DNA from 4 places in the Cupriavidus sp. FW305-27 genome. Region 4 is predicted to be linked to each of the others. Evidence: predicted binding sites of a transcription regulator. Region 4 holds the regulator's gene; each other region holds the start of a gene.

Region 1 (7,881 bases), on a different contig from region 4:
AACATGTCCGCCGAGCAGCGCGTGGCGGCATTCCTGTTGAACGTCTCGGCACGCTACCGCGAACGCGGCTATTCGGCCACGTCCTTTGTGCTGCGCATGACTCGTGAAGACATCGGCAGCTTCCTTGGCATGACCCTGGAAACCGTGAGCCGGACCTTGTCCAAGTTCCAGCAGGAAGGGCTGCTGACAGTGCAGGGCAAGTCCATCGAGCTGCTCAATCTGGACGCCCTGGACGCTCGCTAGCGGCGTCATACGCGGCAAGGCATGACGTGAACGATGCCAGTTCTGATCCCGGAATTCCCGGCCGTCCCGGCGATGTCGTGGCCGCCGCCGCGCCCCGCGAAGTGGGGGCGCTGGTGTTCCGGCCGCTCGAGATCGATACGTGGCAGGAGCATGTCATCTATATGCATCCGGATTGCCCCGTCTGCCGCGCCGAGGGCTTTTCCGCGCAGGCGCGCGTGCGCGTGCAGATCGGCGACAGGTCGTTGATCGCCACGCTGACGCTGCTGGGCGCGCCGCTATTGAACACGGGCGAAGCGAGCCTGTCGTTGAGCGCGGCACGGACGCTTTCGGCACGCGCCGGCGATGTCGTGCATGTCACCCATGCGCCCGCGCTGGAGTCGGTGCGCGCACTGCGTGCCAAGATCTATGGCTGCCACCTGGACAGCGTCCAGCTCGACGGCATCATCGGCGACATCAGTGCAGGGCGGTACGCCGACGTGCATATTGCGGCATTCCTCACCGCCTGCGCGGACGGTCGCATGAGCCTGCGCGAGACTGTCGACCTGACCCGGGCCATGGTCCGGTCCGGCCAGCGCTTGAACTGGGACCGCGAGGTGGTTGCCGACAAGCATTGCGTCGGTGGGCTGCCGGGCAATCGCACCACGCCGGTCGTCGTGGCTATCGCGGCAGCGGCCGGGCTGCTGCTGCCCAAGACCTCATCGCGCGCGATCACCTCACCCGCCGGCACCGCCGATACGATGGAAGCCCTGACCCGCGTGACGCTGGATTCGACGGAACTGCGGCGCGTGGTAGAACAGGTCGGGGCTGCATTGGTGTGGGGCGGCGCGCTGAGCCTGAGTCCCGCGGACGACGTGTTGATCCGCGTGGAACGCGCGCTGGATATCGACAGCGATGCGCAGCTGGTGGCCTCAATCCTGTCGAAGAAGATTGCCGCCGGCTCCACCCACGTGCTGATCGACGTGCCGGTGGGGCCGACGGCCAAGATCCGCGAAGACAGCGATCTGGCGCGCCTGGATCTCGCCATGACCAAGGTCGCGGACGCGTTCGGGCTGAAGCTCCGGATTCTGCGCACCGACGGCTCGCAGCCGGTGGGCCGGGGCGTCGGCCCTGCGCTCGAGGCGCTCGACGTGCTGGCCGTGCTGCAGTGCCAGCCGACGGCGCCCGCCGACCTGCGCGAACGCTCGCTGCTGCTGGCGGGCGAGCTGCTGGAGTTCTGCGGTGCGATACCGCCCGGGCAGGGACGGCTGCTGGCCGGCAGCCTGCTCGACAGTGGTGCCGCCTGGGCCCGGTTCCAGGCGATCTGTGAAGCGCAAGGGGGGCTGCGCACCCCGGGGCAGGCGGTGTTCCGGCGCGACGTGGTCGCAGCCCGCAGCGGCATCGTGACGTCCGTCGACAACCGGCACGTCGCGCGCACGGCGAAGCTGGCCGGGGCGCCGCGCCGGCAGGTGGCCGGGCTGGAACTGCATGTGCGCGCCGGCGACGAGGTCGTAGCCGGCGCACCGCTCTGTACGCTGCATGCCCAGGCGTCCGGCGAACTGGAATATGCGTTCAGCTACGCCCTGGCGCATGACCCCTTCCGCATCGAATAGCTCCAGTGGGCGGCCGGCAGCGGCCCCCCGCACCAGCAGCACCGGCACCGTCGATCTGCACACCTCCCCCTCGGCCACGCTGCCCATCACCAGGTGCCGGAAGCGGTTCCCGGGTGCGGGAGCGCAGACATTGCTTCCGGCTTAGGCGGGGGGTAGGCCGGTTGATGCGGGTCAGCGGGCGGGCGGTCGGCCGGCCAAGGGGACTCTGGGCTTCGTTGACAGCCATCAACACGCATGCGCTTGCGACCGCTACTTTGGAAATAGCCCATAGCCGAAGCCGAGGTAGCTAGGGGGAGAGGCAAGACATGGGCCTGAACCAGCCATTGCTGTCGTGGAATGAAGAAGATGCGGGGCATTTGTCCAGGAACGTGCCGGCTGGAGATCGCTCCCCCGGCCGTGCCGGCCCCGTTGGTGTTGTTTGTACTGGCGTAACAGGTGACCAAATATGGACGAAGAGACCAGACAGAAGATCCTGACCTTGTTGAACCAACACAGGATCATGACGCTTGCCACCTTGAGGCCGGATGGCTGGCCTCAGGCTACCACTGTGGGTTATGTGAATGAGGGTCTCACGCTCTACTTCCTCTGTGGTCCGGGCAGCCAAAAGGCGGCCAATCTGGCATTGGATGACCGTGTCTCGCTGACAATTGATCACGACACGCCAGATCTCATGGCGATTACCGGCCTGTCCATGGCGGCGCACGCGCAACCGGTGGTCGATGCGGCCGTAGCGGAGAGAATCCTCCGGATGTTCCCATTGAAGTATCCGGAGCAGATTGCCTTGCCAGTGCCGATGCCAACCGCGGAGGACGTCCGAATATTCAGGGTGACCCCGACAGTTATTTCCGTGCTCGACTATTCCAAGGGCTTCGGACATACGGATCTTGTCAGCTGCTGACACCTGGGTCCGCTGAGGGAAGTCAAGAGACCTTTCGTTCCGGAGGTGTGCCGTGCGCAAGATGTGGGCGGTGCTCGTCATGCCAGCCATTAATCTGTGCCGCTGCGGCCAGCGCCCTCGGTGGTGCCAGTTGAACCTGCGCACGGCCGCGCGAGGCCTGCTTCTGGTGCTGACTGCCTTCGTGTTTCCCGGAGCCATCGCCGAGGTTGCCGTTCCGTCATTGACGGCGCGAGTGACTGACCTGACTGGTACGCTAACGCGCGCACAGCAGGCGTCCCTGGACCAGACGCTGCAGGCCTTCGAAGCCAGGAAGGGAGCTCAGGTTGCAGTTCTCATGGTTCCCACTACCCGACCGGAAACCATCGAACAGTATTCGCTTCGCGTGGTCGAGCAATGGAAGCTGGGACGTAACCGCGTTGATGACGGCGCGCTGCTCATCATCGCCAAGGACGACCGCACGCTTCGTATTGAGGTGGGTTACGGGCTCGAAGGCGTCCTGACTGACGCCGCGAGCAAGCGCATCATCAGTGATGATATCGTGCCCCGATTCAAGCGGGGCGACTTCTATGGCGGTGTGTCTGCGGGCATCGACCGCATGCTTGGGGTCATCGAAGGGGAGCCACTGCCACCTACGGAGGAAAGAGCAGGGGATACGGGTGACCCCGTCCGGCAACTGATGCCAATCCTGCTTGTGCTCACTCTGGTTCTGGGTGGGTTACTGCGTTCCATGCTGGGGCGCTTCCCGGGTGCAGTCGCGACGGGTGGGGCCGTTGGAGTGGTCGCGTGGATGCTTTCTGGCGCCATCTTTGCCGGCATCGTTGCAGGGGCAATCGCGCTCTTGTTCACGCTGATGGGTGGCCCGCACATGGGCTTGCTGGCTATCGGCGGCCGCTCGGGAAGATATGGCGGCCGGTCGGGGCCCGGGGGATTCGGCGGCGGTGGCGGCGGCTTTGGCGGTGGTGGTGCTTCCGGCAAGTGGTGATGGCAAACATCAATCACATCTTGCGGCGTCCGCCGAGGGGGCGAAAATGGCGATATTTGGATGTGAAATGGCTGGGCAGCTATGTAACCCTTGGGCCCTATAATTATTTCGATATCTGCCGACATCGAGGCTGCCATGCAGGTGTTGCCATACGTGTGGCCACGGACAGGCCTCGGTGCATCCGGCCGTGGACTGAAGATTCAAGCACCTGGTGCGGAATCTGCCGAATTACCACGCGCGTGAGCAAAGGCCATGTGGATCGGCGTGCCTAAAGAAGTCAAGGACAACGAGTACCGGGTTGGCCTGGCGCCTGCCTGCGTGCGCGAACTTGTCAGCCGCGGTCACCAGGTCATGGTCCAGGCCGGGGCCGGGGCCGCGCTTGGCCTTTCCGACGCGCAATACGAAGCGGCTGGCGCGAAGCTGGCTGCCGATGCGAAGGCCGTGTACGACCGGGCCCAGATGATTGTCAAGGTCAAGGAGCCACAACCACGCGAACTGGCGCTGCTCAGGCCCGGGCAGATCCTCTATGCATACCTGCACCTGGCCGCGGACCGTGAGCTGACTGCCGCGCTGCTGCAATCCGGCGCGGTCTGCATCGCCTATGAGACGGTTACGGGGCCTGACGGTGGTCTGCCGCTGCTGGCCCCCATGAGCGAGGTCGCCGGCCGCATGTCAGTCCAGGTGGCGGCAGCCTACCTCGAGAAGCCGAACGGCGGCATGGGACTGCTGCTCGGCGGCGTCCCGGGCGTCGCGCCGGCACATGTCGTGGTGATCGGCGCCGGCGTGGTGGGCGCCAATGCTGTCCAGATCGCGGTTGGCATGGGGGCGCGCGTGACGGTATTGGACAAGAATATCGAACGACTGCGGCATCTCGGCTCCGTGTACGGCAATCGAGTCGTGACGGTCTACTCCAGCGCTGACAGTATCGAGCGCGCGTTGCTCTCGGCCGATGCGGTCATCGGCGCGGTGCTGGTGCCTGGCGCCGAGGCGCCCAGGCTGGTCACGCGTGCGATGGTCGCGCGCATGAAAGCGGGTTCGGTGCTGGTGGATGTGGCGATAGACCAGGGAGGCTGCGCCGAGACATCGCGCCCGACCAGCCATACGGATCCGACCTATGTGGTGGACGGCGTGCTGCACTACTGCGTGACCAACATGCCGGCAGCGGTGGCGAGGACCTCCACCTTTGCCCTGAACAACGCCACGATCGGTCATGCGATGGCCCTTGCCGACAAGGGATGGTCCCGCGCGCTCTCAGACGACCCCTACCTGCGGGCCGGGCTGAATATCTGTCGCGGGAGTGTGACTTATGCGGCCGTCGCAAGCGCCCATGGCTACGCCCATGTACCCGCCGAGCAGGTGCTGACCTGAGCGCGGCCGCCAGTATCGGCCGACACGTTGCTGTCGGCCACCCCTAGTGCAGCAGCACTGCCATGAGCCGAATCACAGCGGTGTGGCTGGCTTGGTTGACTGGCATCAACCCGCATGTCCTTGCGACCGCTAATTTGGGATGAACCACAGCCGAAGCCGAGGTCGCCATGTACCGCCGCATTCTCCTAGCCCTCGATGGCAGCCGTTCATCCTTGAATGCCCTGGAGCAGGCCGTGTCGATGGCGCTGACCACCGACGCCGAGGTCAGCGCCATGTTCGTCGTCGACGACAGCGACCTGTTCTTCGAGGTCAGCCCGGGTGACCGGCACTGGCTGATGGCCGACATCATTGCCTATGGCAAGCAGGTGCTGGCTCGTGCCGGCGAGCGCTTCAGTGCCGCCGGCGTGCGCTGGAGCAGCAGGTTGGCCGAGACGCCCGGCACCCCTGCGAAGATTGCCGAGGCGATCATAGCGGAAGCGGACCACTGGAGCGCGGACCTGATCGTCATGGGCACACACGGCCATCGCGGCGTGCGGCGCATGGTGCTGGGCTCGGTCTCGGAGCACGTGGTCAGCAAGACGGTTCGCCCCGTGCTGCTCGTTCGGCAGCAGTCGCGCGGCGATACGCCCTGACCGTTCGGTTCCGGCCTGCGAAAACCCCAATAATTCTTCCGGAGTGACGCAAATGCAGGTTTCAAGAAGCCTAGGCCTCGGCCTGTCGTCGCTGGCGATTGCCGTTGCGGCGGCGGGTTGCGCCACTCGCGCCGCGCCCGCTGGCGTGCAGATCATGGAGCAGCACGGCGTTTCCTACGTATCGGGTGGAGACGATGAGGCGGGCATGCAAAGCATGCTGGCCATCGCCGCGCGTTTCAATGTACGGCTGACGATGGTGGATGCCGGGCGCGGGAAGCCGCTGGGCGGTGCCACGGTGGTCGTGGCCAGCCAGGAGGGCCGCCCGGTGCTGCACACTACGGCTAGCGGGCCGCTGTTCTATATGCGACTCAGGCCGGGTGCCTATCGGCTCGCGGTCGGCTACCAGGGGCGGGACCAGATGCGCGACATCGTCGTCGCTGGCGAGCCGCTCGAGGTGACGTTCCGGCTGCCGGTCAATACGCTCGAGGACGACTGGCTGCTCTGCGCCACGACACCCTGTCCGCGTCGCTGAGCCCGCCGCTCGGACGTGTCGCCGCGGGCACGACACCGCGCAAGCAAGTTCGCGGCGGTTCAGGGACGATCCCGCGAAAGAGAAGCGACGGAACTGGAAGGGGAAGAAGAAGCGCTCAGGCTTCGTTCGGGGACAAGCAGGCGAGCCGCTCGGCGTGGGCAGGCCTGAATCCGCGAGCCGCAACCCCTGCGCGAAGACTGCCGATGCGCGCGCGACCAGCGGCGGTTGGAGCGCGGTACCGCGGCTTTGACACGTATCAACAGCAGTTGCGCCGGTTGCCCTACGCTGCATTTAACCAGTCCAGACCCGAGTCGCCACAGGCTCCCATCGCCGGAGAAACCGCTATGTACCAGCGCATCCTTGTCGCCATGGACGGCGGCGCCGCATCGGAACTTGCCCTGGAACAGGCCATGATCATCGCGCGCGCCGCCAACGCCGAAGTGGAGGTGGTCCATGTGGTCGATGACCGCAGCCCGTTTCTGGATGCCAGCAATCTGGATCCGGTGAGATTGATAGAGGACCTCACGACGGCGGGGCAAAGCGTTCTCGCTGCCGCCGCCGGCCGGCTTGCCGCAGCGGGTATTCGCCACGTAACGCGGCTGCTCGGTAAGCCTATGGTCGAGGGCGACGTTGCTGCCACGATCGCTGCCGAAGCCAATGGCTGGGGCGCTGATCTGGTTGTGATGGGTACGCACGGCCGCCGGGGAGTGCGGCGACTCGTCATGGGCAGCGTCGCGCGAAGCGTGATCAACCTGGCCGTCGCGCCCGTCCTGCTTCTCCGCGCCGAGGAAGCGTAAGCAGGCGAACAGATTTTGGAGGGCATTACGCCAGAAAGCTATGCATACGATCGACTTTTCCGGCGAGACGCCGGATTACTGCCCGACCGGGCCAAGCCTGCGGTGTGCCGTGAAGGTGGATGGCACACCGGCGACCTATGAGATCACTGCCGAGGCGCTTGAGGATCATTTCGGCGCACGCTCGTACCGCAGTGAAGATTTGCTGCCGGCATTCATGAGCAACCGCCAGGACATTGAACGCGTCGCGGGAGCGCTGTTCGAGATGACAGGTGCGCGGCACATCGTGCTGCACAGCGGCCATTTTCGCTTCGCGGTGTGAGGCGCACGTCCTGGCCGGCGGCAGCCGCCACCGGGCGGTGCGCGTCCTTACAAGGAGCTACCCATGAAGAATCGCTTGCAGTCATGCACACCGGAGAAACGGCCAGGATGGCGCAGGCTTGCCGCCTGCGCGTTGGTGCCGCTATGCACAGCGTGTACCGCCGTACCGGACCTGCTGCGGCCGCCGAAGCCACGCACCGCCGCGCTGGCGGCAGGCAGCCTGGGCCAACTCGTACCTGGTGCCAGCGGTATTGCCTGTAGCGCGGACACGAAGACGGCTTGATGCACGACAAATCCGGGGCGGGGTGGCGATATAGATTCAAGAAAAGCTCCGTCCGGGGCTGCCTGATGGAGTCAATCCATGGACTACGCAACGATCCTGGTTCATCTCGATGCCGGCCGCCGCGTGTACGACCGGCTGCACCTCGCCACCCGGCTGGCGCTGGAGTTTCATTCCACGCTGGTTGGCCTGCTAGCCGTCGGCAAGCCGGATCCCACCGCCGTGCGCTACCTGGTGGACGG
Region 2 (7,881 bases), on a different contig from region 4:
GGCCGCGTCGCGCACGTCCGCCAGCGGCACGCCGGCCAGGCGGATGTCGATGGCCTTGCCGTCCATGTGCAGGCTGTGCCTGGCCACGCCGCCGCCGCGCGTGTTGCGCAGGCGCGAATTGGTGGTCGGACTGCGGTAGCCGGAAATGACCTGGAACGGCTGGTCGGTGCCAAGCTCGCGGCGGACCTGGAACAGCAGGTCGAACAGTTGCGGGTCGATCATGCCGACCTTGCCGGAATAGTGGTCGCGCAGGAAGCCGTTGAGCGTAGTCAGCGCGTCGGGCACGAAGCGGTCGCCAACGGCATAGACCAACGACACGCGTTCGCCGGTGTGGGTGTGGTCGAACGCCAGCGTGCGGGCGTCCGGCAGGCCAGCCAGGGCCCGGTTTGCAGGCAGGCCTGCCAGCGCCTGGCGCGGCGCCAGCGGCATCAGGCCGGCGGCAAGGGCCAGGCCTCCGGCGGTATGAAGAAAGCGGCGGCGTGCCTGGCGCGTCGCATCAGTCATGGTACTTCCTCTGAATGTGCCAGTGGCGCCTCAGCGGGTGGTGCCAGAGGCGCTTGCAATAGCTGGTTGCTGGGGCCGTCCGTTGCGTTGCCGCAGTGCCTTCTCCAGCAATTTGTCGTGACCGTAAATGTCAGGCAAGAAGGATACACGACCATCGGCGCGCGCAATGACCGTGCCGTAGGCCAGCACCACCGGCAAGGGCTGCTGCAGGCGCACAGTATTGGACTTGCCACGCGTCATCGCTTCGCGGATCCGGGTCTCGTTCCAGTCCGGCATATCGTGCAACACGAACTGGGCCAATGCTACTGGGGCTTCCACGCGGATGCAGCCATGACTGAAGTCGCGCCGGCCGCGCTTGAACAGCTGCGGCGAGGGCGTGTGGTGCAGGTAGATGTTCTCGTTGTTGGGAAACACGAACTTGATATCGCCCAGCGCGTTCAGCGGGCCCGGCCGCTGGCGGATGCGCATGCGGCCGTTCAGCACTGCCTCGAGATTTTCCTCGGACAGCGTGGTCACGGCCTTGCCGTCGCCGGTGACGAACTCCAGGCCCTGCCGGTTGAAATAGGCCGGATCGCGGCGCAGGTGCGGCACGGTCTCGCGGCGCGCGATCGAGGGCGGGATGTTCCAGTACGGGCTGAACTCGATGTAGCGCATATCCTCCTCGAACAACGGCGTGCGCGTATCCAGTGCCTTGCCCACGATCACCTTCATCTCGAGCTTGATGTCGAGCTTGCCGTCGCGGATCTCATAGGCGCGCAGCATGAATTCCGGCACATTGACCACGATCATGCGCGGACCGTCCAGCGGCGTCCAGCGCAGCCGCTCCATGGTCAGTTCGATTTGCCGCACACGGCTGGCGATGGGCAGGTTGAGTTGTGCCAGCGTGGCCGCGCCGATCACGCCGTCGGCCTCCAGGCCGTGGCGCGACTGGAACGCCTTGACGCCGTCGACCAGGGCCCCTTCGTAGCGGGCCGGCACCTGGGTGCCGGCGGGCAGGTCGCCCAGCGCAACCAGGCGTGCAGCCAGCGCCGCGGCACCGGCCCAGGGCTGGCCCGGCGTCAGCTTGCTCGCCGGCAAGGGTGGCAGCGGCTGCCCCCAGGCCGGCTGCTTCGCGATCTCGCGGTACCGCGCCAGGGCCTCCCGCAGCGTGCCATAGAGCGGGAAGGTGGGCGCTGCCTGGCGGATGGCATCGGGCAGCCGTTGCTGCCTGACGGCATCGCGCAGCCAGATGGCGGCATCGAAGGGCCGTTCCGCCTGCGGGGCAAAGTTGGCATGGACCGCGCGCGGGTTGACGCGCCCGCCGTGCAGGTCTGCCAGCATCCGCTCCATCGCGGCGCTCAGCGCCGCATCCACGCGTGCGGCAGCGTCCGGCGGCAATGCTGGCCCGCTGGCGGCCTGGGCCACGGCCTGGCGCAAGGCGTCGGCATCGTAGTCGCGCGGGTCGAGGCCGTCGGCCGCGGCCGCGGCCAGCGCATCGACGGCCTGGCGGGCCGCCGGCACCGGTCGGCCCTGCGCAAACCACATCGGTTCGTTGGCGAAGGCAGGCGTGGCCTGGCATGCGGCGGCACAGGCAAGCACGACAGCGCCCAGGCGGCGTGCGGCGGCATTCAGGGTCGGTGGCATCGGGCGAAAAGTTCGGATTCGTCACACACGCCAACAGTCTACCCGCGATGGCGGCATGGTGCCGCAAGCCGCCCGGGGTGCGCGTTACCACACCAGCTGATGCCGGCGCGCGTAGTCCACCATTTCGACCAGGGAGCCGACATTGAGCTTGGCCATGATGTTGGCCTTGTGCGTGCTGACCGTCTTGCTGCTGATCAGCAGTTGCGCCGCGATCGACTTGTTGGAATGGCCGCGCGCCAGGTATTGCAGGATGGTGATCTCGCGGTTGCTCAGCCGCGCAAAGCCGGATTCCCGCTGCTCGCCGATCTGGCGCACGGTTTCCAGCGTATGCATGGGAAAGACCAGGTAGCCGCTCAGCACACCGCGTACGGCCTGCATCACCTCGGCCAGCCCACGCTGCTTGACCACGAAGCCATGGGCGCCGGCGCGCAGCGCCCGCACCGAGGCCAGGGTGGCGTCGCTGTCGGACAGTACCAGCAAGGGCACGGTGGGCTGCGTCGCCGAGACGCACCGGACAAAGTCGATGCCGGGATTGCCGAAGCACTCGATATCGACCAGCACCAGCCCCGGCCGTTGCTCGCGGACCAGCCGGAATGCTTCCTGCATGCCGTCCATCTCCAGTACTTCACCGGCGCCCAACTCAGCGCGGATTTCAGCGGACAGCGTGGTTCGGAACCGGGAGGGTTCGTCGACGATCAGCGCGAGATGCAATTTGAGGCTCCTTAACGACTTGCATGGCTTGGCCTGGTGCCAAGGTTAAGGGGCCGGAGAGATCCTGATGCGCCGAATCCTCGCCGCGCAGATGCGGCAAAATCTGCATCAGAGTCAGACTCTTCTGCATCGCTGTTTTCGTATTGATGCCGCGGTCGGCGTTACCCGTTGGCAGCGTCGAGGACTTCAGTCAGCTTGCGGCTGGCATCCAGCGCCGCGGGGAACCCGCAGTAGACCGCGCTGTGCACCATCAGTTCGCGCAGTTCCTGCGGCGTAACGCCATTGGCGAGCGCGCCGCGCAGGTGCCCGGCCAGCTCCTGCGGCCGGTTCAGCGCAATCAGCATCGACACCGTTGCCAGGCTGCGCTGCTTGCGGTCCAGGCCGTCGCGGGTCCAGACCGTGCCCCAGGCGAACTCCGTCACCAGTTGCTGCAGGCTGGTGTCGCCCTGCTGTGCGGCGGCGTCCAGCGCGCGCCGGACGTGCTCGGAGCCGAGCACTTCGGTGCGCACGTCAAGGCCGGCCTCGAAGGCCGGCGTGGGAGTGTAGACGGGAAGTTGGCTGGGTTCGGCCATGGCATGGGTCTCCGGTCTGGGTGGATGCCGCATGGTAGCCGAACCGATCAAGCCGATTCGAGAGGCCGCAGCATCGGTGCCGCGGCCCCAGGTCATTCCGTGCCCGCGGGCAGGAAGCGCGGCGCCGGCGCCGAACGCGGCACCTCGCGCTCGCCCTGCCGGTACAGCCGATACGTGCCGCGTGCCTGGTTGTGCGGATGGCGCGCGGCCTCGTCCAGGGTCAGCACGCGCGCAAAGCACACGTCGGTGCCGCCCAGCAACGCCTCCCAGTGAGTGCTTGACTTGCCTGCGATGCAAGCGGCAATGCGGGCCTTCACCGCGGGCCACTGGGCACGGTCATACTGCGTGGCGGGGTCGATGTCGGTCAGCTCGAGCCGCTCGAGCAGCTCGCGGTAGAACTGCGGCTCGAGCGCGCCCAGCGTGATGGCGCGGCCGTCGGCGCAAGGGAAGACGTCATAGAACGGCGAATCGTGGAAGGGGCTCGGTTGCGGGCCGCCGAGCGTGCCGGCTGCGCGCGACACCTGCACCAGCGAGCCCAGCATGGCGACGATATCGGTGATGGCCGCATCCACCACGCAGCCCTCGCCGCTTGCGCGCGCGCTCAGGATGGCGCTGGTGATGCCGAATGCCAGGCCAAGCGCGCCGGTGGCATCGCCCATCACGGTCGGCGGCACCATCGGCAGTGAGCCTGCGCGCGCAGCCATCGACAAGAGGCCGGTCAGCGCGATGTAGTTGAGGTCGTGGCCGGCACTTTGCGACAGCGGGCCGGTCTGGCCCCAACCGGTCATGCGCCCGTAGACCAGGCGCGGATTGCGTGCATGGCACGCCTTCGGGCCCAGGCCGAGGCGCTCCATCGCGCCCGGGCGCAGCCCTTCGATCAGCGCGTCGGCGCCGGCCACCAGGTCCAGTGCGGCGGCCACGTCGTCCGCAGACTTCAGGTTCAGTTGCACCACGCGCTTGCCGTGCTCCAGCTCCATCTCAGGCGGCACGGGCTGGCCGCGCAGGATGCGGCGGGCATCCGGCGCGACCGGCCGGGTCACCAGCGTGACCTCGGCGCCCAGGCCGGCCAGCATCGCACCGCACAACGGGCCGGGGCCGATGCCTTCGAATTCCACCACCTTGATACCGCGCAGGGGCAGCAGGTTGCCACGCTCACTCATGATCGTCGTCTCCGGAATCGCCGCCCGCCCGGGCCATGGCCGGGGGACAGCTTGCATTGAATTGGTATGGGATGGGCCGTGCCTGCGGCAGCGCGGACGTGCGAATGCCTGCCGCGGGGCTCGGGAGCATGCTACGCGCCACGGCGTTGACGGGGCAATGGCCAAATGCTTCAGCCGGCTTGACGGAATCCGTCAGCCGGCCGGCTATCGCACGGCGAAATCGGATAAATCCGATCCGACTTGATCTAAATCGGGTCCTGGCAGGACACTAGGTGCCATGATGGTTCCAGATGGCGGTGCCGCCTCATGGCGCACCGCCTGCCGACAGCCCCCATCCAGGAGATTTCCAACATGACCAATATCGTGCTCGCCACCGACGGTTCGGCCTTCAGCGACGCCGCGGCCCGTTTTATCGCCGAAGGCAAGCTGCTGCAGAGCGGCTTCACCGTGCATGTCGTGCATGTAGCGCCGGAAGTAAGCGGCCAGGTGCGCGCCTTTGTCAGCAAGGAGACCATCGATGACTGGCACAAGGAGGCCAGCGAGAAGGCCATGGCGACGGTCTGCGAGATCCTGTCCGCAGCCAAGGTGCCGTTCGAGCGGCACCCGCTGCACGGCTTCGCGCCGGAGCGCATCGTCGCCTGTGCGCGCTCGGTCGACGCCGCGGCCATCGTGATGGGCACGCATGGCCGGGGTTCGTTCTTCGATGCGGTGATCGGTTCAGTCGCAGGCCGCGTGCTGGCGCAGGCCGAGTGCCCGGTGCTGCTGGTCAAGGCGCCGGAAAAGAAGGGTTGAGCAAAGTAGTGGAAAACCGGCGCCCTGGCGGCGCCGACCGGTAGACCTCAGGCGCCCCACAGGGGCGCTTCGTCCATCAGCGCCACCTGTTCGCGCAGTTCCAGGATGCGATCCTGCCAGTAGCGCGCCGTGCCGAACCAAGGGAACGCGGCCGGAAAGGCCGGGTCGGCCCAGCGGCTGGCGAGCCAGGCGCTGTAGTGCAGCAGCCGCAGCGTGCGCAGCGCTTCCACCAGCCACAGTTCGCGCGGCTGGAATTCGGCGAAGTCCTCATAGCCGGCAACGATGTCGGCCAGCTGGTCCTGCATGGCCGCGCGGTCGCCCTCGAGCAGCATCCAGATGTCCTGGATCGCCGGCGCCATTCGGCTGTCATCGAAGTCAACGAAATGCGGGCCCGTTGCGCCATGGGTGCCGCCGCGCGCGTCGTCCTCGCCGATCCACAGCACATTGCCGCGATGGCAGTCGCCGTGGGTGCGCAGCAGGCGCACCTCGCCGGCGCGCTCATAGCAGCGGCGCACGCCGTCCAGCGCCAGGTCGGTCACCGATTGCCATGCGGGCAGCAGGTCGGCGGGAATGCAGCCGCTGGCGAGCAGCCAGTCGCGTGGGGCAACGCCGAAGGTTTCAAGATTTAGCGCCGGGCGCGCCTGGTAGGGCTGCGTCGCCCCCAGCGCGTGGATGCGGCCGATGAAGCGGCCGAGCCAGGTCAGCGTGTCGGAACGGTCCAGCGCCGGCTCGCGGCCGCCGCAGCGGGGGAATACCGCGAAACGGAAGCCGGCGTGATGCAGCAGCGTGCCGGCCGCGCCCGGTGCCAGCACCATGGCCGGCACGGCCGGGATCTCGGCATCGGCCAGTTGCTGCACGAAGGCGTGTTCTTCCAGGATGGCCGCATCGGTCCAGCGGCCCGGACGGTAGAACTTGGCGATGACCGGCGCGGCATCTTCGATGCCCAGCTGCCAGACGCGGTTCTCATAGCTGTTGAGCGCCAGCAGGCGCCCGTCGGGGCGCAGGCCGGCGCCTTCCAGCGCGTCCAGCATCAGCTCCGGCGTCAGGCCGGCGTAGGGAACGCCGGGGTCGGCCGGGGTGTCGGACGCGTGCATGGTGTCAGCCTGTCCCGCTCAGCGCGCCGGCTTGCGGTTGCCGCCGAGCAGCGCGGCCTGCGGCGCCGGACGGCGATTGCGCGCCGGTGCCGGGGCCGCGTCGTGCGGCTGGCGCGCGGGTTGCGCCGCGGCCCGTTGCTGGCGCGCCGGCTCCTGGCCGTCGCGGCGCGGTGCGGGATTGCGCGCGCCGCCGGCGGGCTGGCCGCCCTGGGCTTGCCGCGGCGCAGCCTGCGCTTCGCGCGCCGGGCGCTGGCGCTGGGCGCCCTCACCTTCGTTGCCGGCCGGACGCGCCTGGGCGCGTCCGCGGCCCTGGCCTTGTCCTTGCCCCTGGCCACCACCGCCACGCTGTTGGCGACCCTTCTGGATCGGCTCGGGTGCGATGCTCGGGTCGACCTCGAAGCCCGGCAGCACAGTCTGCTCGAGCTTGCGCTTGATCAGGCGTTCGATATCGCGCAGCAGCGCAATCTCGTCCACGCAGACCAGCGAGATCGCTTCGCCCTCGGCGCCGGCGCGGCCAGTGCGGCCGATGCGGTGCACATAGTCCTCGGGCACGTTGGGCAGGTCGAAATTGACCACGTGCGGCAGCTGGTCGATATCGATGCCGCGCGCGGCGATATCGGTTGCCACCAGCAGCCGCAGCGTGCCGGACTTGAATTCCGACAGCGCGCGCGTGCGCGCCGACTGGCTCTTGTTGCCATGGATCGCCAGTGCCGACAGGCCGTCCTTGGTCAGCTGCTCGGCCAGGCGGTTGGCGCCGTGCTTGGTGCGGGTGAACACCAGCACCTGGTGCCAGTCATGCTGACGCACCAGGTGGGCCAGCAGTTCACGCTTGCGCTCGCGGTCCACCGGGTAGACGCGCTGGTCCACGGTCTCGGCCGTGGTATTGCGCCGCGCCACCTCGATCGAGGCCGGGTTGTTCAGCAGGCGGTCTGCCAGCGCGCGGATGTCGTCGGAGAACGTCGCCGAGAACAGCAGGTTCTGGCGCTTGGCCGGCAGCACGTTGAGGATCTTGCGGATATCGTGGATGAAGCCCATGTCGAGCATGCGGTCGGCTTCGTCCAGCACCAGCAGTTCCACCTGCGACAGGTCGATGGTGCGCTGGGACACGTGGTCCAGCAGGCGGCCGGGCGTGGCCACGACGATCTCGACGCCGCGCTTGAGCTGCTCGATCTGCGGATTGATGCCGACGCCGCCGAACATCACCATCGAGCGCAGGCGCAGGTACTTGCCGTAGTTGCGCACGCTCTCCTCGACCTGGGCGGCCAGTTCGCGCGTGGGCGTCAGCACCAGTGCGCGCACCGGCAGGCGGGCCGGACGCTGCGCGCCATTGGCGCCGCGCGCCGCGGAGTCGGACAACAGCTGCAGCATCGGCAGCGTAAAGCCGGCGGTCTTGCCGGTGCCGGTCTGCGCGCCGGCGAGCAGGTC
Region 3 (7,881 bases), on a different contig from region 4:
GTCCCCAATTAGGAGTCCCGCTCCTTTTCCTTGCCGGTGCCGTCATCCCAAGGGCGGACCACCTTGGCCGAGCGTGGCGAGCCGCCCGAGATAATCCGTGCAGCGGCCGCTGACGGGCGAAGGATCGAACGGACGATTTTCCGGTAGCGGTGCGCCACCTTCATGAGTGCCGGGAGCTTGATCCGCTTCACGGTGCGGATGTTCAGTACTCCCTGCACGCCGGATGGCCGCGATCAGCATGTGGCTCCGCGCCGCCAGCAAAGTCTCCTCAAATCGCGCCATTGCCTCTGACAGCAGATTCAACTCGACCTGGCTCTTGGCGTCGTCCGCCTTGCAAGCATCAATCTCGGTGTAGATGCGCTTGCCGAGCTCACGCACGAGAACAGGATCGAGCTGTCCTTGAGATGCTGCGTGACTCAGGTGAAACAGCAGGGTGATCAATCCGTTCGGAGTGGAACGGGGTGGCGAAGCTGTGCTCATTTGTTGCCCCAACATTGCAGTCTCCACATTTGGCAAGCCACTGGCTATAGGATCTGGAAAATCCCGGAGTTTTGGCTACATCAAAGAAAAGATTGACAGGCCATTGGCCCGCAACGATGCGTGCCGGCTTCGTATGCGTTTGGCTGTCACGACACGTGCGCCGCCTTGCAGCCGGTGGCCTTCGCAATGAGGCCTTTCTTATGTGGGAGTCGGGTACTGGGGCGTTCGTGTCCGTGCGTGCAGCCAGTCTCGTTCCAGGTGGATCAGGTTGAAAAGAAATGTGAGGTCCATCGGCTCGGCTTCAGCCGTAATCCATTGCTCGTGATCGACGTCTTGATAAATCAGCGTCAGGTAATAGCGGCCGTGAGGCAGTTTGAGGTAGACCAGGGGACCGTCCGAGACCAGCTGTAGCAGGCGGTTGCCCTGTTCGTTGACCAGGATCAGTGTGACGCCAGAAACGGGGTTGCCTTCTGAAGGGTCCTGGAAGCTGAGCCGCACATTGAATTGGCCGGCGATAGCCTGCATTTGCCGCAAGGCTTCGCGCCCCATCCCGCCCGAGACATACCGGACGCCAGCGGATTGGTGGATTTCCGGCGGCGTTGGATGCGTTGCGAGGATCTGCGCATGGAGAAGCGGTGCGGTACCAAGGAGCAGCGCGGCGGCAGCTGCACGCTCAACCTTGCTGGCGCGCATTGCAAGTGATCGATGGTGGCTAACGGGAGCCTGGAGGTTTTCCTCGTGTCCACGCTGCAGCTTCGCGGTCATGACAATCCTCCTTTGCGGCGCGCAAAATATCGCCCGTCTATTTTGAAGCGTAGCTCGCATGCGCACTGTCCCATTGATGCATCGCAAACGAGATACCAAATACATTCAGCCGCCTTCCCCTGGGAGCTGTACTCGGTGGCGAACTCGCAGATCGCGCCGTCAGAGGTTTGTCCTGAGCCCATGTAACCGGCGATCGTGGCGGCATTACCGGAACGGGCAATGCGCACGGACGAGTGCGTGTGCGCACACCAGGCCGTATTGCCTGAGCATGCGGTATCCCAGTTCTCGATGACCGCCGACAGCTTCATGTCGCGCACTGGCGTATATAGAAGCGGTGTCCCCTCCATGCCCTATTGGCTTCTGTGGGAAGAGCGGCGCCTGTGCTCCGTGGCCAACGGGGTGATGGAATTCTGAGTTGGCGAGCACCGGTCTCCCGCTACAGCTTGCACCGCCGGCTCCACCATTTGTCCAGCTCAACTGCAATCGTCAATGTGAGCGCGAGCGACAACAGTCCAGCCCACGTCGTAGCCGACACAGGTGTGAGACCGAGCGTGTCGCTTAGCCCGGGTATGTACATGGCAGCGATATGGAGTAACTGGGCAGCCAGTACGCTGACCACCAGCATCGGATTGGCGAAGACCCCCTGTCGGAATACGGAGTGGCGCTCTGAACGGCTACTAAACGTCTGCAAGTTCTCAAACAGCACAAACAGCAGCAGCAATTGGTTGCGTGCCTCGTTTAGGGGATAGCCGCGGTCGAGCAGCCAGTAGAAAGTTGCAAATCCCCCTACGCCCATGACAAGAGTCGAATAGCAGATGCGGCGGATCATTACGCGGTCAAAGATCGGCTCCCGGGGCTTGCGCGCCGGATATGACAGTTCGTCGCCTTCCGCATGCTCGGTAGCCAGAGCCACATCCTGGATGCCATTGGTCACGAGGTTGAGCCACAGCAGCTGCACCGGCAGCAATGGCATTGGCAGGCCCAGGGGAATCGCCAGCAGAAACAGAACCATTTCGGCCGCGCCCGTGGAAACCACCATGAAGATGACTTTGCGAATGTTCGCGTACGCCACCCTGCCTTCATTTATGCCGTTGACGATGGACGCAAAGTTGTCATCGGTGAGGACTATGTCTGCGCTTTCCTTCGCTACTTCAGTTCCCTTTCGGCCCATGGCCACACCGACGTGTGCGTGCTTGAGCGCAGGAGCGTCGTTGACGCCGTCGCCGGTGACCGCCACGAAATGGCCGGTTCTTGCCAGCGACAGGACAATGGACAGCTTCTGATCCGGACTGACGCGGGCGTAGATGCGCGCACGGCGGGTCAGTTGGTCGAGTCCGTGCGGCCCCTTGCTCTCGGCCTGGCGCACCTGCTCGCCCGTCACGACCTGGTCCGTGGTAAAGCGCAGCCCCGCCTGCGCGCCAATTGCGCTGGCTGTCAACGGATCGTCGCCAGTCACCATCGCCACGTCGATGCCGGCGCTGTAGCAGCGTCGGATAGCGTCCGGGACCTCCGGGCGAACCGGATCCTTCATGCCTGCCATTCCCAGAAAGGTCAGGTTGACCAGGTGCCCGTGTCCGTAGGACCCGTCCGGCTCTGCATCAATCGTGCCTTCTGCGAACGCCAGCACGCGTAGTCCCTGCGCGGCCAGCGCTGCCTTTTCCCGAAGCAGTCCTTCGCGCCGGATCGGCACGGCATGGCCGCGAACGTCCGCCTGGTCGCACATGGCAATCAGAGTCTCGGGCGCTCCCTTGACGAACACGCGGATCGTCTCTTCGTGCCGGTGGAACGAGGCCGCGTACCGCAGGTCTGGCTCATACGGGATACGGGCCACCAAGGGGTACCGCTGTCGGATCTCATTGGCTACGGTGCCCCCCTTGTGCGCTGCGGCCAGCAGCGCCACGTCCACGCTGTCCCCGGTGCCAGTCCAGCCATCACGCTCCCTGGATAGTTGGGCCTCGTTTGGCAGCGCCGCGGCCCTTAGCAGGGCCGCTACCCGCGTTCTCGCGTCATGGTCGGTGGTGCCGGCGGCGCGGATCGTGCAGTTGTCCAGATCGTGTCCGACGTCGCAGCAAAACGCCGTGCCGTCGGGAAGCCGGATATCGGTGACGACAAGCTCGTTCATGGTCAGGGTGCCGGTCTTGTCGGTGGCGATCCTGGTGCAGGATCCAAGCGACTCCACGGCGGGCATTTTGCGCACGATCACATGGGCCTTCGCCATCCGCCGCATGCTGATCGCCAGCGCCACCGAAATGGCGACGGGCAGTCCTTCGGGGATCGCGCTCACCGCCAGTCCGACCGACATCATGAACAGTTCGCGCAATGCCATGCCGCGCAGCATACCCACCAACACCAGCAACGCCACAGCCACGCCTACCGCCACCGCGATCAGTCGGGAAAAACGCTGGAGCCTGAGAATCAAAGGTGGCTGCGAGATGGATTCGCGGCCCAGTTCCCGCGCAATCCGGCCAATTTGCGTGGCAGCGCCAGTTGCCACGACGATGCCGTGGCCCCTGCCGCGGAGCACCACCGTGCCGGCGAAGGTCAGGCACTGGCGGGCGCTCGCTGGGGCATTGCTGGCATCACATGCTGAGAGCTTGCGCACCGGCAGCGATTCGCCAGTCAGCAGGGATTCATCGCACTGCAGGTCAATGGCGGAGGTCAGTTCCAGGTCGGCCGGCACTCGGTTGCCGGCTTCCAGCACCACCAGGTCGCCCGGTACCAGCGTACTTGCATCGATCTCCTGCTGGATGCCGTCCCGGATCACCGTGGCACGGGGCTGCTCCATCCTGCGCAGCGCCACGGCCGCCTTGTCGGCCGTATGCTCCTGTGCGGTGCCGATGACGCCGTTAATCAGCAGTACTGCCCCGATGAACAGTGCATCCTTCAGGTCACCCAACGCGAGCGACACCGCTGCCGCGGCCAGGAGAATGTAAATAAGCGGACTGAGGAACTGGCGCAGAAACACCGCGGCCACCGACCTAGGGGCCGCCTGAGGCAGCACATTGCGGCCCACCTCGGCCAGCCGCGTATTAGCCTGCGCGGTGGTCAGGCCGGGTGGGACATGTCCCGGATCGACGCGATCCCGGGTGCCGGAATGTTCTTCGTGAGATCGGGGGCGATCCGTTTGCAACGCGCTGGAGCGATTTTGCATGAGGTTTCCCAAGGTATGCCGGGCGCGGAGCCACGCGTGCACACCTGGGCGTACGCCACGTGCGGCGGGCGGGTCCGGACACTGTTCAAGCGTAGGTACTCGCGTTTCCGCATGATTGATCCGGATCAACCACCACCCGGTTCCCCCTCCTAGACTGGCTGTATCGGCCAGCGGCACCCGTGGCGGGGCCAACGGCTTTGCGCAAGCGTCAAAGGACACCAGCATGCAACTGCAATTCCTCGGCGCGACCGATACGGTCACCGGCTCCAAGTACCTGCTCGATACCGGCCGTCACCAGGTCATGGTCGACTGTGGCTTGTTCCAGGGATACAAGACCCTGCGCCTGCGCAACTGGGACCCACTGCCGCTCGATCCGGCCAAGCTCGACGCCGTGGTGCTGACCCATGCCCACATCGACCACAGCGGGTATTTGCCCCTGCTGGTGCGCAACGGCTTCCGCGGCAGCGTGCACTGCACCATGGGCACCGCGCAGCTGTGCGGAATCCTGTTGCCAGACAGCGCCCACCTGGCGGAAGAAGACGCCGATTATGCGAACCGCAAGGGCTTCTCGCGTCATCGGCCCGCATTGCCTCTTTACACAGCAGCCGACGCTGCACGAGCAATGCGGCGGCTCCAGCCGATGCAGTTCGGCAAGCGCTTCCAGGTAGTGCCCGGCGTAGAGGCCGAGTTTGCCCGGGCCGGACATATCATCGGCGCGGCTATCGTCACGTTGTTCGTCGACGGCAAGCGCATCGTCTTCTCAGGCGACCTCGGGCGGCAGCAGGACATCGTCATGCGCGCGCCGGAGATGGTGCGTCAGGCGGATTACCTGCTGGTGGAGTCAACCTACGGCGACCGGCGGCATCCGGACGACGACCCGCTCGATGTGCTCGGCGAGATCGTCAGCCGGACGATTGGCCGCGGCGGCAGCTTGATCATCCCCGCTTTTGCGGTAGGGCGCACGCAGAGCCTGCTGTACTGCCTGCACCGCCTGCGCGAACTCAAGCGAATCCCCGACGTGCCGGTGTACCTCAACAGCCCGATGGCCATCGACGCGACCATGATTTTCTCGCTGCATCCGGAAGAGCTGCGCATCAGCCGCGAAGAGTGCGCCGCAGCCTGCAATCTCGCCACCCCGGTGCAGAGCATGGAGCAGTCGATCTGGCTGAACCACGACCGAAGTCCCAAGATCATCCTGGCTGGCAGCGGCATGGCTACCGGTGGTCGTGTGGTCCACCATATTGCCGCCTACGGCCCGGACCCTCGCAACACCGTTCTGCTTTCCGGCTTCCAGGCGGCGGGTACGCGCGGCGCAGCGCTGGCCGCAGGCCGGCGCGACATCCGCGTCCATGGCAAGGACATCGCCGTGCATGCGTCGGTGGAGCAGGTGGAGAACCTGTCCGCACATGCCGATGCCGCGGAACTCATGACCTGGCTCGGCGGCTTTCACCAGGCGCCGCGGCGTACGTTTGTCGTGCACGGCGAGCCACAGGCAAGCGATGCGCTGCGCCAGCACATCGAGCGCGACCTGCGCTGGGCGGTCACCATGCCGGAATATCGGCGCTCCTATCCGCTCGACTGATCCAGGCCGGCGCCTGATATGTGCGCCTTTCGTTACGTCTGCCAAACCGGAATCACGTCATGGACTTCAGAACCATCCTCGTCGACCTCAGCGAAGATTCTGCCCGGTCGGCACGCATTGAAACGGCCGCACGGGTTGCCGCGAAATTCGGCGGCAGCGTGGTCGGGCTGACTGCGACTGGAACAAACCTGGAGCCGTTTCGCGGGGCGGGCGAAGAAGCCGGACAATACGCGGCCCTTGCCGCCAGCCAGTTGTACAAGCTGGTTGCCGGTCACAAGGAGACCCTCGACACGCTGACCAGGCAAGTGTCGCCGGACATCCCCACCCGGCACATCATTATCGACGCTGAATCCGGTTGGGCGCTTGCCGACGAGGGGCGTTTCGCCGATCTCATCCTTCCCGCACCGCCGTCGGCGGATGCCGATGTGCCGGCGCTGCTGGCCGGGGTTGCGGAGTATGCGATGCTCAATGCCGGACGGCCCATCCTGCTGGTGCCGGGCGCGGCCGGCCCGCGCTTTGGTGGTCATGTCGCGATCGCATGGAACGGCGGTCGAGAGGCCGCGCGGGCAGTAGCGGACGCATTGCCGTGGCTCGCGCATGCCAGTGCTGTTACCGCCCTGGTGGTCAGCGCGGCTGCCATTGACGAAGAGACCGGCCGTGACAGCGGGAACCGGCTGACAGCGTGGCTGGCCAGCCATGGCATCAATGCCGACCTGGTTGTCGGGGAGGGCGACCCCGACCACGTTCTGCCGCAACTTGCCTGCAAGGTACAGGCCGACCTGCTGGTCGCCGGCGGCTATGGCCGTTCCAGGCTGAAGGAGCTGGTGCTGGGTGGCACCACCCGCGCCCTGGTGCGTCAGTCATCGTTGCCAGTCTTCATGTCGCACTGACGGGTGACCGCTGCCGGTGGGGCAGTGGCAGCGCACGGCCTGGCCGCAGGCTCGTTCGGCCGGCACATTGCGTGCCGGCCGAATGTTGGCTTGCCGACATACCCGAGCCGCATCCTGAGCTAGTTTCCAACGTGCGTGGCTCAGCCGGTGTCGGCACACGGGTTGTGGCTCCGACGTCGCCGGTACCTGCGAATTTCCGGTTCTGAGCCGCATCTCGCTTCCCATGCCGTTGCCTTTCCGCGCACAAACTCTATAGTCCATTGGCAAGGTAATAGTGACGAGAGCATGCCCCTGACGGCGTCTTCATCCGCTCCGCAGGCGAGCAGCCTTGTCCAGAGTTCGCCCGACGATGGCTTTCGCCTGGTCGTGCGATTTCCGCGAGAGCAGGGGAACGGGCATGACAAGGGTGATGATTGCGGATGACCATGCTGTGGTACGGGATGGCCTGCGGCATATCCTGGAACGGGCCGGTGTGTTCGAGGTCGTCGGCGAGGCGGCAGATGGTACACAAGTGCCCAGGATGGTACGGGAATGCACCCCGCAGGTGCTCCTGCTTGACCTTTCCATGCCCGGCAGGAGCGGGCTGGAACTGATCCGCTTGCTGCGCGGCGAGCACCCGGCCCTGCGCATCCTGGTCTTGACCATGCACGCCGAGGAGCAATACATCGTTCGTGCGTTCCAGGCTGGAGCGGCGGGCTATCTGACCAAGGAAAGCGCGGCTACGGAACTGGTGTCCGCCATCGGCCAGGTAGCCCGGGGCGGCACCTATGTGAGCCAGTCGATGGCCACGAAGCTGGCAAGCGGGCTGAAGGACCAGAGCGACGACCTGCCGCACCTGAGGCTCTCGGACCGCGAACTGGAAGTCTACCGGCGGCTGGTGCTGGGCGAGCCCATCACGGCGATCGCCACGGCACTGTGCGTCAGCGCCAAGACCGTGAGCACCTACAAGATGCGGCTGATGGAAAAAATGCAGATGCCCAATGAAGCCATGCTGTTGCGCTATGCCATGCGCA
Region 4 (7,881 bases):
CGCGCGCCTCCTCGCCGGCAAAGCGGACGTAGTCGGCCAGCTTCTTCAGCGGCCGGTCCAGTCCGGGCGACGAGACCTCGAGGCGTTCATAGTCGACGTTCTCGACCGTGAACACGTGGGTGAGCTGGCGGCTCACCTTTTCACAATCCTCGATGGCAATGCCGGTTTCAGGCTGATCGATATAGACACGCAGCAATCCGGCCGGGGCACGCTCGAGCTCGACCAGCTCATATCCCATGCCGCTTAGGGTGGTTTCGATCAAATCTGCCAGATGCACTGTTATCCCGAGTAATGGCCATCAACACCGTGGCAGGCAAACCCGCCGGTGCCGTCCGGGACGACCCTGCTGCAGCCCTGCCTGTCCGCCATCCCCCCGCCCCAGCGGAGAGAACCGAAAAACGGGCGAACCAAAAAAAAATGGGCGCAATGCCCATCATTCGCCCATCCTCGACGAGGATGGCTTTTTGAATAGACTTGAATTATACGCGGATTATGTCGAAAAGGCAAAAGCCAGACATTTCCGTGCACTGAATCCGGCGCCGGCGGGCGTTCAACCCGCCATGCGCCGGATTCAGCGCTTATCGGTTGCCGCCGCGGTTGCCACCACGGTTGCCGCCGCCACCGCCACTACCGCCGCGCGGGGAACGGTTGCCGCCCGGCTTCGACGCCTTCGGCATCACATTGCCGTTGGCTTCGCCGCCGCCGCGACGCGGCTTGCCCTGACCCTGGCCACCCAGGCCGCCCTGACCACCCTGACCGCGCATGCCACCCATGCCGCCCATGCCGGCGCCACCACGTCCCTGGCGTGCGCCAGTGCCGCGCCCGCCGCCCAGGCTGGCCGCGTGCGAGGTCAGCAAGGTGGGCCCGTGGGTGATATAGCCCATCGAGGTCTTCATCGGATCCGGCTGGCTGCTGCGGCCGCCGCTACCGCCCCGGGCGCCGCCCTGGTCGAAGCGCGGCAGGCCGTCCATGCCCGTGGGCATCGGCATGCCGGCAATCGCGGCTTCGGTGCGCTGCTTGCGCCCGCCTACCTTGGTGGCGCCCTTGGGAGCCTGCTCGCCCTTGCCGGGCACCTTCAGGCCGACACCGGCCATCAGCGCCTTGACGTCATTGGGCTCGACTTCCTGCCAGCGGCCGCGCTTGAGGCCACGCGGCAGCAGGAACTGGCCGTAGCGGGTGCGGATCAGGCGCGACACGGTCAGCCCGACCGCCTCGAACATGCGGCGCACTTCACGGTTGCGGCCTTCGGTCAGGGCCACGTGGTACCACTGGTTGACGCCTTCACCGCCGCCGTCGGCAATGCGCAGGAAGTTGGCCTCGCCGTCATCGAGCTTGATGCCATGCAGCAGGCGCTGGCGGTCGGCCTCGGCCAGCTCGCCCAGCGTGCGCACCGCGTACTCGCGCTCCACGCCATAGCGCGGATGCATGAAACGGTTGGCAATATCACCAGAGGTGGTGAAGATCAGCAGGCCTTCAGTATTGAAGTCCAGGCGGCCCACCGCGACCCACTTGCCGGTCTTGATGCGCGGCAGGCTGTCGAACACAGTCGGACGGCCTTCCGGATCGGACTGGCTGACGATCTCGCCGGCGGGCTTGTGGTACAGCAGCACGCGCGGCGGCTTGGTCGACACCTTGCGGTGGATCAGCTTGCCGTTCACGCGGACCTGGTCCGCCGGCAGGATGCGCTGGCCGATATGGGCCGGCAGGCCGTTGACCGAAACGCGGCCCTGCAGGATCAGTTCTTCCATCTCGCGGCGCGAGCCCAGCCCGCCCTCGGCCAGCACCTTGTGCAGCTTGGGCGCGTCGTCGTCGGCCGACAGCTCGCGCACCGGCTTGGCCTTGGTGCGCGGAATGACGGTGTCTTCGTTGTCGTACTGCTCAGAGATCACGAAGCGGAACAGGTCTTCGCTGCTCGCCGTGGTCTTGTCCCCGCCGCCCTGGCCCTTGCGGGGCGCCTGCGGCTTGCCGCCATCCTTGCGGCGGCCCTGCTGCCGCGCACCGGCACCCTGCGCCTCGCCCGGCGCTGCCGCCTTGCCTGAGCGCTGGACCGGCTTGCGCTTGCGGCCGGGCTGCTCAGGCTTGTCGGTGCCTTCGGCCCTGGCCGCACGGTCGACCTTTTCTGCCTTGCTGGTGCCCTGGCCGCCTTGGCTACCCTGGCCACCCTCGCCCTGCCCCGTCTTGCGCTTGCCGCGGCCACGCTGGCCACCGCGCGCACCGCCCGCCGCCTGTGCGGCGCCCGCTTCACCGGCATCGGCCTGGCCGCCGGCGCCTTCGGCGCCCTCGCCGCGGTCCTGTGCCTGGCGGCGCGATGCGACCAGGTTCCTCAGCCCGCGGCGCAGCCCCTTGCGGCGGGGCGCGGCTTCGCTGCCCGATCCGGGTTCTGCGGCGCCGGTGTCGGCGGGTGCGCCCGCATTGCGGGTGTCTTGCTCAACGGAATCAGACAAGATATTCACTATCGGATGTTGCATGTTGTTCAGTTCGGCACGCGCTCGTCGTGCTCGCTCGGGTGCGGCGGGGTGCCGTTGTCCGGCAAATCGCCCCGCGCCCCGTCCGGATTGGGTGCGGCTGGTTCGGTGGAAGCGGCCTCGGCGGCATCGTCGGCTGCAGCTTGCAGCGGTTGCGCGTCAAAGCCATTGGCGCCTTGGTCGACCGGGCCGGTCGTCTCGGCTTCGTTTGCGACGGATGCTTCAGCCACATCCGCCGCATGCGCGGCGGGGTTGGCAAAAGCCTCTTCGTCGGCGCTGGCCGCCTTGTTTGCAGCCAGGTCTTCAAAATTGATGGCCTGCTGTTCCAGCAGGGTTGCCTGCGCCTGCGCCTGGGCATCTTCCAGCGGCGGCAGCTCATCCAGCGTACGCAGGCCAAGATCGTCCAGGAACGCCTTGGTGGTCGCATACAGCGCCGGCCTGCCCGGCACGTCGCGGTGTCCGATCACCTCGATCCAGCTGCGGTCCTCAAGCTTCTTGATGACTTCCGTGCTGACCGTCACGCCGCGGATTTCCTCGATATCGCCGCGGGTCACCGGCTGCCGGTAGGCAATGATCGCCAGTGTTTCCATCACCGCGCGCGAATATTTTGGCGGCTTTTCTGGATTCAGCCGATCCAGGTATTCACGCATTTCCGGCCGGCTCTGGAAGCGCCAGCCGCTGGCCAGGGCCACCAGTTCCACGCCGCGCGGCCGCCAGTCCTGCCGCAGTTCATCAAGCAGCACGCGGATGGTGTCTGCGCCGACGTCGTCGTCAAACAGCCGCCGCAGATCATTGACGCGCAACGGTTCCTGCGCGCAGATCAGCGCCGTCTCGAGGACGATCTTCGCCTCTTGGGTATTCATGTTGATGGTGTGCAGCCTGTCTTTGCACCTGCTCCCGGACGGATCCGGGGCACCGGAGATTTTGGATACAGCGGTGCGAAAGCCACCGCCATCTCATTGCGCAGCTAGCCGGATACCTGCTGCATCCAAGCCGTGCACTTCCCTATCTTTGCATCGAGTTGCCGGGCGTTCCGGCAGGAGATCGTTCGCATGCCGTTATGGGCCAGCCAGCGAACCTCTTGCGTAGCGCGTCCGCACATACCGGACGTCGCTGTCAGCGAACTGAAGGCCTCGGACGCAAGAAAAACGGGTATCGGGAGCAAGGCCGGCATCGCCAACACCGCAGTGCCAGCCGGACTTTTGAACCAGATCTTTTGAACCGGATGGACTGTGGGGACGGGACGGGCATCGAAAACCTTCCGCTTCCCCTGCCCTGAACTCACCTTCTGGTATGAAGGCCGCCTGGCGCTGCTCGCCCGCTGCTTACCGCGGCTCACAAGACACCGCGCGATACCGCAATGTTGGCGATTGTATGGCATTCCCGCCCCCGCCTGCAACCATCATCCGTTGCCGGCGCAGCGCCGGCGCCTCAGAACACCAGGCAGAATCCATGCTCGGCCAGCGAATGTGGCAACAGCACCGCTCGCGCAATGCCAAGGCCGCCGAACGCCATTACCGCCAGGCCGGCCCCCAGGCGCACGCCGGGACGTCGCGACAGCGTACGCAAATAGCCTGACAGGCCGGAGAGCACCAGCAGGTTAGGCAGTGTGCCGAGCCCGAACACGCCCATCACGAGTGCGCCGGACGCCGCATTGCCCGCCAGCAGCGCGAGCGTGAGCGCCCCATAGACCATGCCGCACGGCACCAGCCCCCACGCCAGGCCCACGCCGTATCGCCGCGCCAGGCCGCCGCGTGCGCGCACAAAGGACGGCATGCCGCGTGCCACGCCACCCAGCCGGCGCGCCACCGCTGCGCTGGCACGCGACGCCAGCCGCTCCAGCCAGTCGACGGTAAACGTGTTGCCGCGCAGCAACCGCCAGCCCGACCACAGCAGCATGACGCTGCCCGCGCCGAACAGCCAGCGCTGCACCGGCAGATAGTCCTGTTTCCACGCCGAAGCACCGACCGCGCCTAGCGCGGCCCCAAGCAGCATATAGGTCGAGATCCGGCCCAGGTGCATTATCAGCAACTCGCCGAGCCAGGCGGCACGGCTGGGCACCAGACTGATCGTCGCCGCCGCGCCGTGACGCTGCTCCACGGCCAGCGCCACGCCGCCGCACATGGCGGCGCAGTGGACCCCGCCCAGCAAAGCCAGCAGAAAAACGCTGATCAGTACGCCAAGTGTCAATTCTCACTCCCTACCACATCACATCGCACGGTAAAATGCCGTTATCGCGCCCTCGCTGCCATTTCTAGCAGGTTCCAATTGCTCACCTCCATTCCCATTACCGAGATGTCACCACGCTGCTCCACCTGTGCGATGGGGCAGCTGTGCCTTCCGGTCGGCATGTCGCAGCAAGACCTCGCCAAGATGGACACGCTGGTTCAGGAACGCATCCGTGTGCACAAGGGTGAAACCCTGTATCGCATGGGCGATCCGCTCACCGCGGTCTATGCCGTGCGCTTTGGCACGCTCAAGACCCACGTCACCACTGAAGACGGCCGCTCGCAGATTACCGGCTTCCACCTGCCCGGCGAAATTGTCGGTCTCGACGGGCTGGGCGAGATGCAGCATGCCTCCGATGCCGCCGCGCTGGAGGACACCGAAGTCTGCGTGGTCCGCATGAGCGAGTTGCAGTCCCTGTCGGCAGACCTGCCGTCGCTGCAGCAGCAGTTCCTGCGCCTGATGGGCAAGGAAATCACGCATGACCAACTGATGCTGGTCACGCTGGGCTCGATGCGCGCCGAGGAACGGCTTGCCGCCTTCCTGATCAACCTCTCTGAGCGCCTGTCGGCACGCGGCTATTCGGCGTCCGAGTTCGTGATGCGCATGAGCCGCGAAGAGATCGGCAGCTACCTGGGCCTGAAGCTCGAAACCGTCAGCCGCCTGTTCTCCCGCTTTGCCGAAGCCGGCCTGATCCAGATTCGCCAGCGCCACGTCAAGCTCGTGGACATCGACGGCATCAAGCAGCTCTACAGCCGCTCCTGCTAAGCGGCCAAGGCGCTGCCAGGTACCGCATGCGGACATGGCAGCGCAGACCTCACACCGATCCGCTTATTCCAGTTCGTCGGTATCGCTGAGCCGCGTCGGCATGGTGTAGAGCGTCAGTCCGCTGGACAACGCGCAGAACACCCAGGCCATCAGGAAACCAACGGTGTAGACCGATTCGCGGGACGCTTCGATCGGCTGGCCGAAGAAGTTCAGGTCACCGGGATCCACCACCGAAAACACCGTCGCGGTCGCGAACCCGGCCATCAGGAACGCCGGCCAGAGTACCCACATCAGCCAGCGCAACCTCATGGCTGCCTCACAGCGGCAGCCTTGGGCGGCGCGGCGTCGGCCTTCTCGACCACCAGGCCATGGCGCGTTGCACCCTGCACCGGCATGTCCGGATGCGTGGATGCCAGCCAGATCGTCACGCCACACGCCACCATCGCCACCAGCGGGCCGCTCATCAACAGCCACGGCCACGGCTCCTTCCACCACGGATTGCCTTGCTGACTCATCTTGCCCCCTTCATCTTGACGACCTAGCTTCACAAATCGCGCGGCACGATGAAACTGGTGGATTGCCGGATTTCGGCATGCCCCTGCTCCGTGCCTTCGCTCGTCACCGTCACGTTGATCTTGTGCGTGCCCTGCGCCGCGGCCTCGATCGGCACGCGGATCCGGATCGGCAGCAACCGGTTGGACGTCGGCGCCAGCGATTCGGCCTGCTTATCGTATTCCACGGTCAGGTTCTTCAGTTCGTCGCTGTCGGCGCGCACGCTGATCTGCATCGGCGCTTCGGTGGTGTTGATCAGCTGCAGGCGATAGACATTCTCGATCCAGCGGCCTTCCACTTCACGGCCGAGCGCACCACGGTCGCGGATGATGTCGACCTTCAGCGGCGTGCGCAGCGCGATCGAAGCCATGAACCCGGCCAGCAACGCCACCCAGATCACGGAATAAATGACCACGCGCGGGCGCAGCAGGCGCTTGCGTGATGCCGCCGCGGACAAGCCCTTGCGCATCGCGTTTTCCGAGGTGTACCGGATCAGGCCGCGCGGATATTCCATCTTGTCCATGACCTGGTCGCAGGCGTCGATGCAGGCGCCGCAGCCGATGCACTCGTACTGCAGGCCGTCGCGGATATCGATGCCCGTCGGGCACACCTGCACGCAGATGCTGCAGTTGACGCAGTCGCCAAGCCCCGCCTTGTGGTGGTCGGTCTTGCGCGACCGGCTTCCGCGCGGCTCGCCGCGGCCGACGTCGTAGGTCACGACATAGGTATCGCGATCCACCATCACGCTCTGGAAACGCGCATACGGGCACATGTACTTGCACACCTGCTCGCGCATGAAGCCCGCATTGCCCCAGGTGGCGAACGCGTAGAACAGCATCCAGAACGACTGCCACGGCCCCAGCGACAGGCTGAGCACCTCGCCGCCCAGTTCGCGGATCGGTGCGAAATAGCCGATGAAGGTAAAGCCGGTCCAGAGCGCAATCAGCACCCACAGGAAGTGCTTGGTCGCCTTGAGACGGAACTTGCGCAGGCTCCACGGATCGCCATCGAGCCGGATGCGGGCGATGCGGTCGCCTTCGACCCGCCGCTCGATCCACATGAAGATCTCGGTGTAGACCGTCTGCGGACAGGCATAGCCGCAGAACAGCCGCCCCGCGATCGCCGTGAACAGGAACAGCGCCAGCGCCGAGATGACCAGCAGCACCGCCAGGTAGATGACGTCCTGCGGCCACAGCACCAGCCCGAAGATGTAGAACTTGCGCTCGCCAAGGTCAAACAGCACGGCCTGGCGGCCATTCCATTGGAGCCAGGGCGTGCCGTAGTAGATCAGCTGGGTCAGGATCACCAGCCAGACCCGCCAGCTGGAGAATGCGCCCGTCACCGAGCGCGGGTAGATCTTGCGGCGGACCTCGTAGAGCGTTTCGTCAGAGGTCTCGCCCGGCGCAGCGGCCGACCGTTGCAGGGCGGCCGCCCGGGCCATTTCTTCGGTCCCGGGTGCGTTCATGGGCATGCTCTCCCGCGAGCTGCCAGCGCCCGCTCACATGAGTCGTCGGTCATTGCCCGGCTCCGCCCCCAGTATTGGACAGACCCCAGACATAGGCCGTCAGCATCCGGATGCGTTCAGGCGTCAGGATCTCCTCATGCGCAGGCATGTGGTTGTTATGGCCCTTCAGGATTGCGTCGACGATACTGCCTTCCGAGCTGCCATACAGCCAGACGTTGTCCGCCAGGTTGGGCGCGCCGAGCGCCTGGTTGCCCTTGCCGCCGGCGCCGTGGCATGCCACGCAGGTCGTCTTGAAGGCGCCCTCGCCACGCGACGCACGGATCGGGTCCGACGACAGGCCCGACAGCGAGCGCACGTATTGCGCCACGTCGCCCGCCTGCTTGGCGTCGATGGCCGCGGCAAACG

The links. The regulator FNR, encoded in region 4, switches genes on or off when oxygen is low (the NO sensors DNR and NnrR bind a similar motif). The targets are predictions, from matches to a motif close to TTGATNNNNATCAA.
Region 1: a site for FNR is predicted at 5,176-5,189, ahead of AC3WRI_RS12105 (universal stress protein). Genes of this name have one in related genera too.
Region 2: a site for FNR is predicted at 4,811-4,824, ahead of AC3WRI_RS07235 (universal stress protein). Genes of this name have one in related genera too.
Region 3: a site for FNR is predicted at 4,512-4,525, ahead of AC3WRI_RS12175 (MBL fold metallo-hydrolase RNA specificity domain-containing protein). Genes of this name have one in related genera too.

Annotation. Positions count from the first base shown of each region.
Region 1 covers NZ_JBYTAG010000020.1:18,693-26,573, reverse strand. Annotated here, with positions in the region: gene AC3WRI_RS12130 (helix-turn-helix domain-containing protein) at 1-243, shown strand, start outside; gene AC3WRI_RS12125 (thymidine phosphorylase family protein) at 321-1,832, shown strand; gene AC3WRI_RS12120 (pyridoxamine 5'-phosphate oxidase family protein) at 2,278-2,730, shown strand; gene AC3WRI_RS12115 (TPM domain-containing protein) at 2,861-3,712, shown strand; gene ald (alanine dehydrogenase) at 3,965-5,080, shown strand; gene AC3WRI_RS12105 (universal stress protein) at 5,248-5,712, shown strand; gene AC3WRI_RS12100 (carboxypeptidase-like regulatory domain-containing protein) at 5,765-6,244, shown strand; gene AC3WRI_RS12095 (universal stress protein) at 6,589-7,041, shown strand; gene AC3WRI_RS12090 (DUF1488 family protein) at 7,082-7,360, shown strand; gene AC3WRI_RS12085 (universal stress protein) at 7,721-7,881, shown strand, end outside.
Region 2 covers NZ_JBYTAG010000010.1:115,507-123,387, reverse strand. Annotated here, with positions in the region: gene AC3WRI_RS07260 (YcbK family protein) at 1-504, opposite strand, end outside; gene AC3WRI_RS07255 (L,D-transpeptidase family protein) at 535-2,127, opposite strand; gene AC3WRI_RS07250 (LuxR C-terminal-related transcriptional regulator) at 2,212-2,838, opposite strand; gene AC3WRI_RS07245 (carboxymuconolactone decarboxylase family protein) at 3,000-3,410, opposite strand; gene AC3WRI_RS07240 (CaiB/BaiF CoA transferase family protein) at 3,503-4,570, opposite strand; gene AC3WRI_RS07235 (universal stress protein) at 4,922-5,362, shown strand; gene AC3WRI_RS07230 (serine/threonine protein kinase) at 5,410-6,456, opposite strand; gene AC3WRI_RS07225 (DEAD/DEAH box helicase) at 6,475-7,881, opposite strand, start outside.
Region 3 covers NZ_JBYTAG010000020.1:33,377-41,257, reverse strand. Annotated here, with positions in the region: gene AC3WRI_RS12195 (hypothetical protein) at 43-495, opposite strand; gene AC3WRI_RS12190 (hypothetical protein) at 679-1,245, opposite strand; gene AC3WRI_RS12185 (hypothetical protein) at 1,242-1,553, opposite strand; gene AC3WRI_RS12180 (cation-translocating P-type ATPase) at 1,682-4,396, opposite strand; gene AC3WRI_RS12175 (MBL fold metallo-hydrolase RNA specificity domain-containing protein) at 4,620-5,978, shown strand; gene AC3WRI_RS12170 (universal stress protein) at 6,038-6,868, shown strand; gene AC3WRI_RS12165 (response regulator transcription factor) at 7,266-7,881, shown strand, end outside.
Region 4 covers NZ_JBYTAG010000027.1:40,476-48,356, forward strand. Annotated here, with positions in the region: gene rimP (ribosome maturation factor RimP) at 1-277, opposite strand, end outside; gene rluB (23S rRNA pseudouridine(2605) synthase RluB) at 579-2,468, opposite strand; gene scpB (SMC-Scp complex subunit ScpB) at 2,474-3,328, opposite strand; gene AC3WRI_RS15055 (sulfite exporter TauE/SafE family protein) at 3,897-4,655, opposite strand; gene fnr (fumarate/nitrate reduction transcriptional regulator Fnr) at 4,734-5,459, shown strand; gene AC3WRI_RS15065 (hypothetical protein) at 5,523-5,768, opposite strand; gene AC3WRI_RS15070 (membrane protein) at 5,765-5,974, opposite strand; gene ccoG (cytochrome c oxidase accessory protein CcoG) at 6,004-7,476, opposite strand; gene ccoP (cytochrome-c oxidase, cbb3-type subunit III) at 7,526-7,881, opposite strand, start outside.